Regions from separate parts of the Shewanella sp. NKUCC05_KAH genome, predicted to be linked through region 1. Evidence: predicted binding sites of a transcription regulator. Region 1 holds the regulator's gene; the other holds the start of a gene.
The links. The regulator sigma-54, encoded in region 1, starts transcription at its own class of promoters, with help from an activator protein. The targets are predictions, from matches to a motif close to GTTGGCACGNNNNTNGNNT.

Region 1 (7,420 bases):
GGTGATGATTCTAAGATCAGCGCGATATCTGAGGCGGCCATTTTTTGCAGCATATTACGCACGTGTACAAACATGCCGCTGCTAAGCGCTTGGTTTAACTGGTCAAGACTATGTCCGGTGTGATCGTTTTCTGCATTATCTACGGGCATTTGTCCTCCATTGTGCGGCAAATTGGTTTGAGATCTTGGTGTTAGGCTAGGATTTAGCGGTGACTAAGCGTCAGTCGATGACACAGATTAAGGCGGCTAAGGTAAGGCCAGCGCAATGACCGCTAGTGTAATCGCCAGTAGCTTGTATCGTCGAGCGACAAATGTTTTGCCATGTCTGAATGACAAGTTTTTTAAACTAGACATGAAGTGAAACTAACGATGAAGTGCTTAGTGTGAAGTGAAACTAACAGGCTTCGTCAAACTTAGCGTCGATTAAGGCACAAATGGCATCGAGAGCCGGCTCTGCATCTGGGCCTTCGGCGATCAGCTTAATGGTTTTACCCATACCAGTTTCAAGCATCAGCAAGCCAAGCACACTGGCGGCCGATGCTTGTTTATCGCCTTGGATTAAGGTGATGGTCGCATCAAACTCGGAAGCCAGTACCACCAACTTAGTGGCGGCACGGGCATGTAAACCGAGCTTATTACAGATAGTTATCTGACGTTCAAGCTTTGGCATTGTTGAGCTCTCGATGACGGGCATACACTTTATGTTTACCGTTACTAAAGCGTTTGGCCAATTGCTCTGCGACGTAAACCGATCTGTGCTGTCCACCTGTGCAGCCAATGGCCACAGTTAAATAACTGCGATTGTTACGCTCAAGGTGCGGCAGCCAAGTCTCCAGTAAATTTTCGATTTGCCAGATGAACTTATTGACCAGTGGTTGGCGATTTAAGAACTCAGCTACGGGTTCATCTAAACCAGTCAATGGCCGCAGCGCCAGCTCCCAGTGGGGATTAGGTAGAAAGCGTACATCGAACATAAAGTCGGCTTCGGTGGGCATTCCGTGCTTAAAGCCAAAGGACTCGAAGTTGATCACGAGTTCTTTATCGACACTACCAAGGAGAATTTGTCGGACTTGGTCGCTTAAATCATAGATATTCAAATTCGACGTATCTATGTAGTGATCGACCAGTTTTGACATAGGCTCGAGCAGTTTCCCCTCCAGCTTTATCGCTTCTTGCAAAGAGACTCGGCTCTTCGACAAAGGATGCAAACGGCGGGTTTCGCTGTAACGCTTGAGCAGAATTTTATCGCTGGAGTTAAGGAAGAAGCTCGTTAACTCAGTATCTGGAGGTAGGCTAGCGAGTTGTTTTACTAAGACCTTATCCTGCTCAGGCATGTTACGCACGTCGACACTGATGGCGACGAGATCGTTACTGCCTTTGAGTTGCTCAAGCAAACTGCCAATCAATGGCAAGGGAAGGTTATCGACACAATAATAGCCGAGATCTTCGAGTACCCTAAGGGCGACAGATTTGCCTGAGCCTGAGCGGCCCGACACTATGACCAGTTTCATCCAGTGATTACCTGATAGAGTTCCGTTTCATCATGCGTCTTGCGTAATTGCTTTAATATTTGCTTGTCGCTCAGCTTTTCGGCCATGCAAGACAAGGTACTTAAGTGCTGCTGACATTGGTCTGCAGGCACCAGTAGTGCAAATAAAATATCAACAGGTTGCTTATCGATAGCATCAAATGCTATCGGCTCTTCACACTTAATGAGTATGGCAATGGGCTGATCTATATCGGCTAGTCGACCATGTGGAATGGCGATGCCGTTACCTATACCTGTGCTCCCCATCTTTTCGCGCGCCACTAGGCTTTCGAATATCTCTTGAGATGAGAGGGTCGGGTACTGGGCAGCGACTAAGTCGCTGATGAGTTCCAGTACCTTTTTCTTGCTGCCCGGAGTGGCGCAGGTAGTGCACTCCGGCCGCAGTATGGTACAAAGTTCCATTATTAGTGTTTTGTTAACTTCTCTTTGTGTTTAATAACCTGACGGTCAAGCTTGTCAATCAGGGCGTCTATAGCGGCATACATGTCAGCATGCTCTGAAGTAGCAAAAACTTCACCACCTATGAGGTTTATTCTCGCTTCGGCAATCTGTTGCATTTTCTCAACATTGAGCACAACGTGCACATTATTGATCTGTTCGAAATGGCGTTCAAGTTTTGAAAACTTTTCTTCTACATATGCACGTAACGATTCGGTAATTTCGATATGGTGCCCACTTAGGTTTATTTGCATAGAAACGTCCTCCGATATCCACTGTAGGTTATAAACTTTTACGCTGATTAGAAGGTGGAATAAGCATAGCCTCTCGGTACTTCGCAATGGTTCTGCGGGCTACGTTGATCCCTTGTTCTGCCAGAAGTTGAGCCATCTTACTATCGCTTAATGGTTTTTTCTGGTTTTCCGCTGCCACCAGTTTCTTTATAAAGGCTCTGATTGCTGTGGATGAGCACTCACCACCATCGTCAGTCCCGACGTGGCTAGAGAAGAAGTATTTTAGTTCAAAAAGTCCCTTAGGGGTATGCATGTATTTTTGAGTTGTGACCCGTGAGATGGTGGACTCATGCATTTCTACCGCTTCAGCAATATCGTTAAGCACCATAGGCTTCATGGCTTCTTCACCATACTCAAAGAAACCTTGCTGATATTGCACTATGCAATTAGCAACTTTAAGCAAAGTGTCGTTACGGCTTTCTAGACTCTTAATAAACCATTTAGCCTCTTGCAGATGGCCGCGAATAAATTGGCTATCGGCTTGGTTTTTTGTGCTGCGTGCCATAGAAGCATAATGTTGATTTACATTGATTTTGGGCATGCAGTCAGGATTAAGCTCAACGACCCAGCGGCCATTTTTCTTCGACACAGACACATCTGGGATAACGTATTCGTCATTATTGGGCGTGATCAACAAACCTGGGCGAGGATTGAGGGTTTGGATGAGTGCTATACCATCCCTTAATTCATCTTCTTTTAATTTAGTCTTACGCATCAACAACCTAAAATCACGGGCGGCGATCAGATCTAAATGATCTTTGATCAGCATACGGGCGTTTTCTAGGTTGGGAGTATCAGCGGCGAAATGCGACAGTTGGATCAGCAGGCATTCACTTAAATCGCGGGCGGCAACGCCTATGGGATCAAAATGCTGAATGCGCTTGAGTACGGCTTCGACTTCGTCAAGCTCAACTTCAGGATTGCCCATGGCTTCGAGAATTTCTTCAGTGCTTTGGGTGAGATAGCCCTGATCGTCGATTGCATCAATAATGGCGGTGGCAATGGCTAAATCGGTTTCAGAAAACGGCGTGAGGTTTTTTTGCCATTCTAAGTGTTCGTACAAACCTTCACTGGTCTCGCCTTGGAAGGGCATATCGTCTTCACGACTGCCGCCGGGGCCTGAGTTTGGGGAGGCGGTAAACACTTCATCCCATGTGGTGTCCATGGGGAGCTCATCGGGCATGGATTCTTTGGTTAGCGACTCTGCCGTGTCTATGGTGGAGCTGTCTTTTTCTGGTGGCAGAGTGCTAGATTCACTGAAATCCGTATCGGATAGCGTTTGGTTTACAGGGGTTTTAGTGGCGTCGAATTGATCCTCTTCCAGCTCGAGAAGGGGATTAGAATCTAATGCTTGCTGGATCTCTTGCTGCAGTTCTAATGACGACAGTTGCAACAGACGTATAGCCTGTTGTAGTTGTGGCGTCATGGTTAACTGTTGACCCAGTTTGAGCTGGAGTGACGCTTTCATGTTACCGCTGATCCCTACGTTATTATTGTTGGATGAGGTCGCTTATTATTATCTTGAGTGAAGCCCAATGGCGGTATAAATTGCCTCCATTGGCTTCGCTCGATTAACTATAGCCTGAATTGTTCACCTAAGTACACAGCCCTAACTTGCTGATTGTCTAAGATCTCTGCTGGAGTTCCTTCGGCAATCAGGTTTCCGTGACTCACAATATAAGCATGTTCACATACATCTAATGTCTCGCGGACATTATGGTCTGTGATCAGTACGCCAAGGCCGCGACTTTTGAGTTGTTCGATAATCTTCTTGATGTCGATAACCGAAATAGGATCGACGCCTGCAAACGGTTCATCGAGCAAAATGAACTTAGGATTAGCGGCTAAAGCTCGCGCAATTTCGACGCGACGACGTTCGCCACCCGACAATGACATGCCTTGGCTGTCACGGATGTGGGTGATATGAAACTCTTCGAGCAGATGTTCTAGTTCTTCTTCTCGTTCTTCGTTTTTAAGTTCTTTACGAGTTTGCAGTACGGCCATGATGTTGTCATGAACAGTTAGCTTACGAAAGATACTGGCTTCCTGCGGTAAGTAACCTATGCCTTTGCGGGCACGCAGATGCATAGGATCTGCGGTTAAATCATCATCGTCGATAAAGATATGTCCCTTATCGCTCTTCACTAGCCCGACAACCATGTAAAAGGTCGTGGTTTTACCTGCACCGTTTGGACCGAGTAGGCCAACGACTTGACCGGTTTTTACCGTCAGACTGACGTCTTTAACCACTTGGCGACTCTTGTAACTTTTCGCCAGATTTTGTGCTCTTAAGGTGATTTGGGTCATTTAGAGTCCTGCTTTTTTACAGGTTTATCCGCTGGAGCATCTGATTTGGCATCATCTTGATAGTTTTCTGGCTGAATAATAGTGATCACGCGATCGTCACCACTGCCAGTACTCTCGGCCATCAATTTCTGTTGAATCATGTTATAGCGGATTAAATTGCCTGTAACTTGGCTACCCGCTTGATCTAATGACGCCATACCTTTCAGAGTTAAGGTGCGGCTTGCCATATCGTAACGAATTTCTTTCGCGCTAGCCGATGCAGGACGGCCATCGTCTAATATCTGGCTATACGTAGCAGGGTTGCCTGTGGCGACCAAAGTTTTGCTATTTTCACCTTCAGCGGAAAATGCACGCAGTTCATTTGCTTGGATTTTTATTGAGCCTTGGGTAACTTCAACTGGACCAAAGAAGATGATCTGGTTGTTTTTGATATCCGCAGTTTGGCTCACAGCTTTAATTTTGACTTCTTGCTTTAAGTCGCCCACTTTCGCGAAAGCACTCATGCTCATAATTAGCATTAGGCTGGCAAGTAATACGTTATTTTGCTTCATATGTTCCTACTACCTGACTGGTCAATTGCACTTCTTGCGCGTTGAGGTCGGCATAAAGGCCTTGGCCTTGAATATTAAAATCTTTCCCTGTGACGTAAATGGTACGGTCAGAGGTCATTATCATAGTGTTGAGATCGAGTTCCAGATAACTGGTGGACAAGGTCTGAATCGGTTCTTCTGGGCTAATGGCATCGATAATAACATTATTTTCTAATACAACCTTGCCAGTTTCCTTGTTTAGCTTGCCCTGATCTGCCCTGAGTTGCCATTGTGCTTTACCTTGGTCTGGATAAACAAGATAAACAGGTTGAGTAAAGAAAGTTTGATTCGTTGAATCATAATGTTCCATGTGTTTCGCCGTCACACGGCTATTCACTAGTCCTTGCTCATTGAACTCAACACTGCGCAGATCTTCAACGATGAAATCTGGGGTATTTTGATCTTTTACTCTGTTATCGGAATCACCGCTGTGTTTGTTCTGGACCTGCCAGTAAAGCGCTAGTGCGGTTCCAAAAAAAGCGATAATCGCGAGTGTCACACGACTCATATACTCATTCCATGGGCCGAAGTGAATTTATTTTGACTTAGGAGTAACAGATCTGTGAGTTCACGCAGTGCACCGTGGCCACCATTGAGCGTAGTCACAAAATGGGCGTGTTGGCGTACATAGGGGTGGCCGTCAGCAACACTGACCGCTAAACCGACGACATTCATCACGGGGAGATCGACAATATCATCACCGATATAAGCCACTTCTTCTGGGGTGACACCATAAAGTGCGAGCAATGCTTCATAGGGCTCGAACTTATTGTCTACGCCTTGGTAAATATGGGTAACACCAAGGGCTGTCATACGGTTTTCAACGATTTTGGATTGACGTCCTGTGATCACGGCGAGGTTGAAACCGCTGGTGAGGAGTGAGCGCACGCCATAACCGTCACGGGTATGGAAGGCTTTGAGCTCTTCGCCGCTATTGCTCAAGTAAATACGGCCGTCGGAAAACACCCCATCGACGTCACAGATTAACAGTTTAATCTTTTGCGCGCGTTGCCACACATCATCACTGATTGGGCCGTAAAATCCTTGCTGTGGCATTAAATGACTCCTGCTTTAACCATGTCTAGCATGTTAAGAGCGCCGATAGGATGGCGGTCTTTATCAATAACAATTAATCCGTTGATGTTTTTTGAGTCCATCACTTGCAGCGCTTGGGCGGCCAATACATTATCCGTGATCGTGACGCAGTTACGGGTCATCACATCGGCAATGGGCGTCGTGCGTAAATTCACTTCTGCATCAATAACGCGGCGTAAATCACCATCGGTGAAGATACCAACAAGCTTGCGCTGATCATCGATAATCGCCGTCATGCCTAAGCCTTTCTTGGAGATTTCGTACAGAGCCTCTGTGATGCAAATATCGTGATTGACGAGCGGTAAGTCATCACCGCTATGCATGACATCGCAGACTTTTAACAGCAACTTACGTCCTAATGCACCGCCAGGATGGGACATAGCAAAATCATCACGGGTAAAGCCTTTAGCTTGCAGCAGCGCAATGGCGATGGCATCGCCCATCACTAAGGTTGCTGTGGTACTTGAGGTTGGGGCAAGTCCAAGTGGGCAAGCCTCTTCTGGGACTTCAATACATAAATGCACTTTAGATAATCGCGCCATATTCGATTCGGGTTTACCCGTTACCGCAATAACAGGCACGCCCATACGTTGGATGACCGGCATTAAGGTGAGGATTTCGCTCGACTCACCGGAATTTGAAATCGCTAAAATCACATCGTTATCGGCTAATACACCCAGATCGCCGTGGCTGGCTTCACCCGGATGCACAAAAAATGCGGGCGTTCCTGTGCTGGCGAGGGTGGCAGAAATCTTATTGCCGATATGGCCCGATTTGCCCATTCCCATGACAATCACTTTGCCTGTGCAGTTGAGGATCAACTCGCAAGCTTCTGCAAATTCAGCCGAATCAACATATTGATAAAGATTGTCTAGGGCTGACTTTTCAATGTCGATAACTTTACAACCCCATTGGCGCAGTTGTGATTTGTCTACCATGTCTATCTCTCTTTTTGCATTGTCTTTGTCGCCCCATTGATGGGATTGGAATAGCACAATTTGGTACGCGATAAAGATGATATGTAATAGGCTTTCTGCCAAGTATTAGTTTGTTTTCAGACAATTTAGCTTATGTCTTGCTGTGGTTAATTACCGAAAACAGCAAAACAATTGCGGCAGGCTAGAGCGATTGATCCGACTCGTCAAGTTC
Region 2 (7,420 bases), on a different contig from region 1:
ATTAGTGCATCACAAGTGGTGTTACAGAGCTTGATTTCTGCCAAGAGTATCCTAGGTCAACTGAACAAACAGCTACAAACCTGCTTGTTCAGTAAACACACAGTTGTTGAAGATGCATTACATAAAGCGGAGGAGTGTCGAAGACAATTAATCGAGATTAGGCCTTATTACCAAGGAAAGCGTTTACTCGATCATCACTTGAATTTGATTTCAGCATCCCAGCCTGCGGCATTACATTTTTTTAGGTACCGACGAGTCGATCTCACATCACCTAAGAACCGCGATGAGCGGATTACGCTTTTTACAGAGAAGCAAACATTGCATTTGCTTTTGCCTGCCAATAAAAATCGCTTAGAGCTACAAGATATCATAGAGCCTGTTTTAGCTTCGATTGGGATAAGTATCGACCGCTTATCGACCAATGACACAGTGTTTACAGCACCGCATGAGACTTGGAGGAAGCTCAATGGGGGGATTTTAATGGTCGGCGAAGGGCAAAGGTTGCCCGCGGGTGAGCCGAGGAATATACCATTAGAAGAGAAATTTAGTTGGCAGGATCCCCGTGAATGGAATTTTACGGATACTGAAAAGTTAAAAATGACATTGGCTAAAGTGTCAAAGGTAGATAAAAAAGTCACAGTGCAAATTGATGATATTAAAGCATCCCACCGCTTACTGCTGGTGAAGGTTAAGCAATTGACCGCATCTAGTCAGCCCAAATTTGAACTCCAGCATTTGCATAAATTTATGCAACCCTATCCTTTTGCCTATCAAGTAACATCTTTGATGGCGCAGGGAAATACGAACCGCGAACAGGTTAGCGCTCTGCTGCTCTAATTTTTGAAGCAAACCCTAAGTGTGATTATTTAATTTTTGAAAATAAGCTATTTGGCTTCAGTGATGAGCTTTTCATGTCGCCTTAATGAGTTATGCCTGGATTCAGGCCTAACCAAAACAATCGTTATTTTCTGGAGAACTACTATGTTAGGTGTTCATACTAATTACGCTTCAATCGTTGCGCAGGGTGCTGTAAATAAAAGCAATAACCTTTTAACTAATGCTATGGAGCGTTTGTCGACTGGTTTACGTATTAATAGTGCATCTGATGATGCTGCTGGTCTGCAAATTGCTAACCGCATGAGCGCTAACGTAAAAGGTATGGAAACGGCTTCACGCAATATTTCTGATGCGACCTCTATGCTACAAACCGCTGATGGTGCGTTAGAAGAATTAACGACCATTGCTAATCGCCAGAAAGAATTGGCTACTCAAGCCTCTAACGGCGTTAACTCTGCGGCTGATTTAACGGCATTAAATGATGAGTTCACGCAATTGAACGCCGAAATAACGCGTATTGTAGAAAATACTACTTATGCCGGTAATAAATTATTCGATACTGGTGTATTGACCTCTGGTACGGGCGTGAAATTTCAAATTGGCGCCGGAACAACGGAAACAATGGATGTTAAATTAGGCGCAATTCCTAAAACTGTCGCAGGTACTTTAACAGGTGGTACCGCCAATGCTGCGATTGCCCTTGTGGATACCTTCTTAGCCGCTGTGGGTACTGAGCGTTCTACCTTAGGTGCCAACATTAACCGTCTTGGCCATACTGCCGCTAACTTAGCGAGCGTTACCGAAAACACTAAAGCCGCTGCAGGCCGTATTATGGATGCCGACTTTGCGGTTGAATCTGCCAATATGACCCGCAATCAATTATTAGTTCAAGCAGGTACAACGGTACTGTCTTCAGCTAACCAAAATACGGGTTTAGTGATGGGCTTACTGCGCTAATGTTATTCAATTAGTCAGTGTTAGTTTTAATGCCAGTAAGCTTAGCTTGCTGGCATTTTTTTATGGTGTGCATGCCATTTCAGTCTAGTTTTTACAGTGCTATACACTCTATTTTTTAAATATCGATTTTAGTTGTGGGCTTGTGTAGTCGCTTTAGTTAGTTATGCCTGAACTCAGGTCTAACCCAAATGCTCGTTATTTAATGGAGAACTACATATGTTAGGTGTTCACACTAATTACGCTTCAATCGTTGCTCAAGGTGCTGTTAACAAAAGCAATAACCTATTGACTAATGCAATGGAGCGTTTATCGACAGGTTTACGTATCAATAGCGCATCTGATGATGCTGCTGGTTTGCAAATTGCTAACCGCATGAGCGCTAACGTTAAAGGTATGGAAACCGCTTCACGTAATATTTCTGATGCGACCTCTATGCTACAAACTGCTGATGGTGCGTTAGAAGAATTAACGACCATTGCTAATCGCCAGAAAGAACTCGCCACTCAAGCGGCAAACGGTGTGAACTCTGCTGATGATTTAACGGCTCTGAATGATGAGTTTACTCAATTAAACACCGAAATTACCCGTATTCTCGATAATACAACTTATGCCGGTAATAACTTATTCACCAAGTTGGAGGCTGGTGTTACCTTCCAAATTGGTGCCGGAACGGGTGAAAAATTGGTTGTTACAACAACAGCCATAGATGATGCTGCGCTGGCGGCTGGTGATTTAACTACTGGCGCGAATGCGGCAATTGCCCTTGTTGATACTTTCATCGCAGCAGTCGGTACAGAACGTTCTACACTAGGCGCCAACATTAACCGTCTTGGACATACTGCAGCTAACCTTGCCAGTGTGACTGAAAATACCAAAGCTGCCGCTGGACGTATTATGGATGCCGATTTCGCGGTTGAATCTGCCAATATGACCCGCAATCAATTATTAGTTCAAGCGGGTACAACGGTACTGTCTTCTGCTAACCAAAATACAGGTTTAGTGATGGGGCTACTGCGTTAATTACGCCGAGTTGAGTTAGTTTTAAGTGCCAGTAAGCTTAGCTTGCTGGCATTTTTTATGGCGTTTTGTGGATGCCATTTAAGTCTGTTTTTATAGAGGTGATCCCATCTATTTTTAAATAAGTTTTAGTTTTGCGCTGTTGCTGTCGCCTTACTTAGTTATGGAGCTATACCGGGATTCAGGCATAGCCAAGATAACTGTTTTTTCTAGGAGAGCTGATATGTTAGGTGTTCACACTAATTACGCGTCAATTGTTGCACAAGGTGCTGTTAATAAAAGCAATAATCTATTAACTAATGCTATGGAGCGTTTGTCGACGGGTTTACGTATCAATAGCGCATCTGATGATGCAGCGGGTTTGCAAATTGCTAACCGCATGAGTGCTAACGTAAAGGGCATGGAAACGGCTTCACGCAATATTTCTGATGCGACCTCTATGCTGCAAACCGCTGATGGTGCGTTAGAAGAATTAACGACTATTGCTAACCGCCAGAAAGAATTGGCGACTCAAGCATCAAACGGCGTTAACTCTACAGCAGATTTAAAAGCGTTGGATGATGAATTTAAGCAATTAAATGCAGAAATTACCCGGATTGTAGAAAATACAACCTATGCGGGTAATAACTTATTTAAAGATGCTACTGATGGTGTACTCGTCAAAGGTGTGACCTTTCAGATTGGCTCGGATGGAGCAGAGCAAATGTCAGTTACCTTAGGTGCTATTGATAAGACAGTTACTGGTGATTTGTTGACTTCTGCAGCCGCCAATACGGCTATCGGGGCTGTTGATACCTTCTTGGCGAAAGTGGGGACAGAACGTTCAACCTTAGGTGCCAACATTAACCGTCTTGGCCATACTGCGGCTAACCTTGCCAGCGTAACTGAAAATACTAAAGCCGCTGCCGGCCGTATTATGGATGCCGATTTCGCGGTTGAATCTGCCAATATGACACGTAATCAATTATTAGTTCAGGCGGGTACAACGGTACTGTCTTCAGCTAACCAGAACACGGGTTTAGTCATGGGTCTATTGCGTTAATGCTATTGGGCAAGTGATGTTATTGGTCACGGCTAAAATGCCAGTTAGTTGCGCTGACTGGCATTTTTATTTTAGCCACGGTTTATGTATTGGTCGGTAGTCGCTAAACCCGAGATTGAAACCTATAAGGTTCATGTTTTAGTGGGTAATTTTCGATAACACAAAGTGGAAGATGGTTTTCCTGTTTAAGTGTTCATGCGGAAGTATTTAGCTGTGTTTGGGCCAGTTAATTATTTAATTTTCTTTAAAAACAGTGACTTGTTTTTGGCATGCGTTTTGCTCTAGAACGAGTGGAGGTAGTCATGATTTCAGGTATGAATGCAGCACAATTTGCTCAGCAACTGATTGGCGCAGACCGCGCAGGTAAAGATACGCTTTACAAAGGCAAGCTAACTGCCAGCAAAACACAGTTAGATGCCTATACATTGCTCGAAAATAATATGAAGAAGATGGCCACTAAGCTGAGTGAAATGGGTGGCGATGCAGCTAAAGGCAAAATTGCTACGGTTACGGGCGAGAATGCGACCGCGACAGTTAAATCTGATGCGCCTAAGGGCAACTATGATTTGAGTGTGCATAAACTTGCGCAAGCGCATCAACTGACTAAAGCCTATTCCTCTGAAAGTGAATTGTTGCCAACGTCGGGCATTATCAGTATTCAAGTCGGTAGTGATCCGACTAAGCGTATGGAAATTGATTTGGCAACGGTTAATGGCGGTGCGGCTATTTCTGTGTCTCAGTTACGCGATGTGATCAATAAACAAGTGGGTAATCCTGGTGTACAAGCGTCATTAGTGCGCACAGGTAACCAAATCGAATTTATGCTGTCTTCAAAGGAATCGGGTGTCGCGAATCAAGTGAAGGTAGAGTTTAACGGTGCCGATTGGGGCATGACAGAACGTCGTGCAGCACAAGATGCGGAACTCACATTAAACGGTATCAGTATTACCAGCAGTAGTAACTATCTAGAAAATGTTGTTGATGGTGTCAGCCTCGAATTAGTCAAGGTGCATGCGGCTGGTGAAAGCAGCATGATTAAAGTCACAGACGATTTTGAAGCGAATAAGAAAGCGGTTAAGGATTTTGTCGATTCATTTAATTCTTTAATGACGCAAATTAATCAATTAACTCGTTCTATGGGCGTTAAGACCTCTGACTCTGGCTCTTCCGATAAAGATAAGGAAGACAAAACCACTGCAGTGAGTGAAGCGCAAATTGGTGTGTTGAAGGGGGATACCTCTATTCGCCTTCTCCAGTCTAAATTACGTGATTCTGTATTTGCAACGGCTGCTAACGGCATGCGTTTGTCTGATATCGGGATTGAGATTGGACGAGACGGAAAACTAAAAATTGATGATGCTAAGCTGACCGATAGCTTTAAAAGTGATCCAGAAAAAGTACAAGCCATGTTTACTGGTCCTGACAGTTATATCAAAAGCATAGAAAAGACCCTAAAACCTTTTACACAGTTCAATGGCTATATCGATCAAAAGCAGGAAGCGCTAAATAAGCAGATTAAAAGTGTGAATGACAGTATGGCGCGCCATGATTATCAAATGAATCAAAAGTATCAGATTTATTTAACCCAGTTTACGGCAATGGAATCCACCATTAATCAGTTTAATTCCGCAAGTCAGTTGTTTTCATAGGAAGCAGTAAAAAATGTTAAATGAGTACGATCCATTTAATGCCTACAAGCAAACCGCTTTAGATGCACAAGTAGCGGCAGCAACAACCCATGACATGGTGCGTATGTTACTTGATGGTTTATTGGAAGAACTAGAGCGGACCGCTGGCCATATGGAATACCAAAGGTTTGAGGCGAAAGGAATGAGTATCCATAAGTGCCTTAATATCGTGCATGGCTTGGACTCTATGCTTGACCTTGAAAATGGTGGTGAGGTTGCCGTGAGTTTACATCGTCTCTATGACTTTTGTAGCCGTCAGCTTGTCAGCGCCAGTGTCGAAAACAGTGCTGAAGCGCTAGTTCCAGTGACTCAGGTGATTACGAATGTCAGAGAAGGATGGACAAATCTCAATTAAGCAGTGGGCGCGTTTTGCGAATGCTTTACGCCAATATGCAGATGCTCAGGATTGGGAAAGCGTCCGAAAAGTGAACATCGCTTTGATCAAAGCACTGCAACAGGCTGGTGAGGCTCATGATATTGAGCAGAAATTAGCACGTGCAGAATTAAAGCGGGTTCATTCCCAAGTGCTACAAGAGTTGATCTTGGCTCGTGATGAATTAGCTGCTGAAATGGGCCGCTTTAAGGCGCAACAACCAGGTTTAGCCGCCTATCAATTAACACAAGTAAGTGGAGCTTTGGATGATATCTGATCTTCTTTCAACTCGTCCTGTTGGCACAAATACCAGCTTGACGACTAAAGTGGCAAGTGCAGTTGATCAAGATAAATCAGAGTCATTTACCTTGTTGGGGTTGCCAGTCGGATTGTCTGCAGCACCTCTCCCGTTAGAGGGAGCTCTGTGGACTCAGAATGCCGAACATACTTTAGAAAGAGATGTTGATACTCTTTCAAATCAATATTTTAATAGCAATTTATCTGACTCAGTATCTTTTGTTCCTGTTGTACCAGTATTGTCTCAGCCACTGTTAAATACTGAGATCAACTCAGCGCCTATTATTCAAGATGGCTTAGCCGCCACGCCTCAGGCTAGTCTCGTTTCACCGACTGCTGTCGCGCCGTTTGTTCCTGTGATTTTTCCTGCGGAAACTGTTAAAGCGGATCCGATAGGTCGAACTCCTGCGTCTTTAATTGGGCTCTCAGCCACAGAGCAACGAGGAATCCTATTTAGCTCAGGGATGACCTCATCTATGGCTCTTACAGGAAGTCGTACTCAGCCTGTGGGCATGAGTGGCGAATCCTTGAAAATGAGCGGCGTATTTACGCAGGATTCAACGCTGGCAACTTTCTCTGGGGATTTTGAGCATTTGAAATCTGACTCGTCAGTGTTTCAGCGTGTGTTGGCAGAACTTAGGGGGCATGAAGTTAAAGATATAAATGCGATAGGATCTCAGCAGGTTGCGGGTACGCAGGCTGCAAGTGCTACTCAATGGGGCCCTGTATCTCTCACTCCCATGGCTTCTTTAGCGCAGCACTCTCAGGAGATCCTTACTCCCTTAAGAGAGCATCTTCGTTTCCAAGTCGATCAACACATTAAGAAAGCCGAATTAAGGTTAGATCCGCCAGAACTCGGCAAGATTGAGCTCAATATTCGTTTAGAGGGCGATCGTTTACAGGTGCAAATGCATGCAGTAAATCCGGCAATTCGAGATGCATTACTCAATGGTTTAGATCGTTTGAGAGTGGATTTGGCAATGGATCATGGCGGTCAAATTGATGTCGATATTGGCCAAGGAGAATCGCAACAGCATCAACAGGAAACTGCATTATTCTCCTCGTCGATAGCGGCTGAAACTACAACGGATAATGTAGTCGATGTGATGGCGAGAGAGAAATCCCAATTAGATTTATTGGCTTAGGTGCCGGAGTCGTTTCATGGCAATTTTAAAATCTCGTTTAGTAAAGGTAATTTTAGCGTTACTT

Region 2: the regulator sigma-54 is predicted to act here: its motif matches at 4,117-4,135, upstream of fliD (flagellar filament capping protein FliD).

The regions. Positions count from the first base shown of each region.
Region 1 is NZ_JAHKQZ010000030.1:11,206-18,625, forward strand. It holds gene mgtE (magnesium transporter) at 1-149, opposite strand, end outside; gene KO533_RS20825 (HPr family phosphocarrier protein) at 394-669, opposite strand; gene rapZ (RNase adapter RapZ) at 656-1,510, opposite strand; gene ptsN (PTS IIA-like nitrogen regulatory protein PtsN) at 1,507-1,950, opposite strand; gene hpf (ribosome hibernation promoting factor) at 1,953-2,240, opposite strand; gene KO533_RS20845 (RNA polymerase factor sigma-54) at 2,269-3,747, opposite strand; gene lptB (LPS export ABC transporter ATP-binding protein) at 3,855-4,586, opposite strand; gene lptA (lipopolysaccharide transport periplasmic protein LptA) at 4,583-5,137, opposite strand; gene lptC (LPS export ABC transporter periplasmic protein LptC) at 5,124-5,684, opposite strand; gene kdsC (3-deoxy-manno-octulosonate-8-phosphatase KdsC) at 5,681-6,232, opposite strand; gene KO533_RS20870 (KpsF/GutQ family sugar-phosphate isomerase) at 6,232-7,209, opposite strand.
Region 2 is NZ_JAHKQZ010000021.1:41,043-48,462, forward strand. It holds gene KO533_RS17885 (hypothetical protein) at 1-837, shown strand, start outside; gene KO533_RS17890 (flagellin) at 982-1,794, shown strand; gene KO533_RS17895 (flagellin) at 2,011-2,814, shown strand; gene KO533_RS17900 (flagellin) at 3,035-3,853, shown strand; gene fliD (flagellar filament capping protein FliD) at 4,156-5,502, shown strand; gene fliS (flagellar export chaperone FliS) at 5,516-5,896, shown strand; gene KO533_RS17915 (hypothetical protein) at 5,865-6,191, shown strand; gene KO533_RS17920 (flagellar hook-length control protein FliK) at 6,181-7,356, shown strand; gene KO533_RS17925 (flagellar basal body-associated FliL family protein) at 7,373-7,420, shown strand, end outside.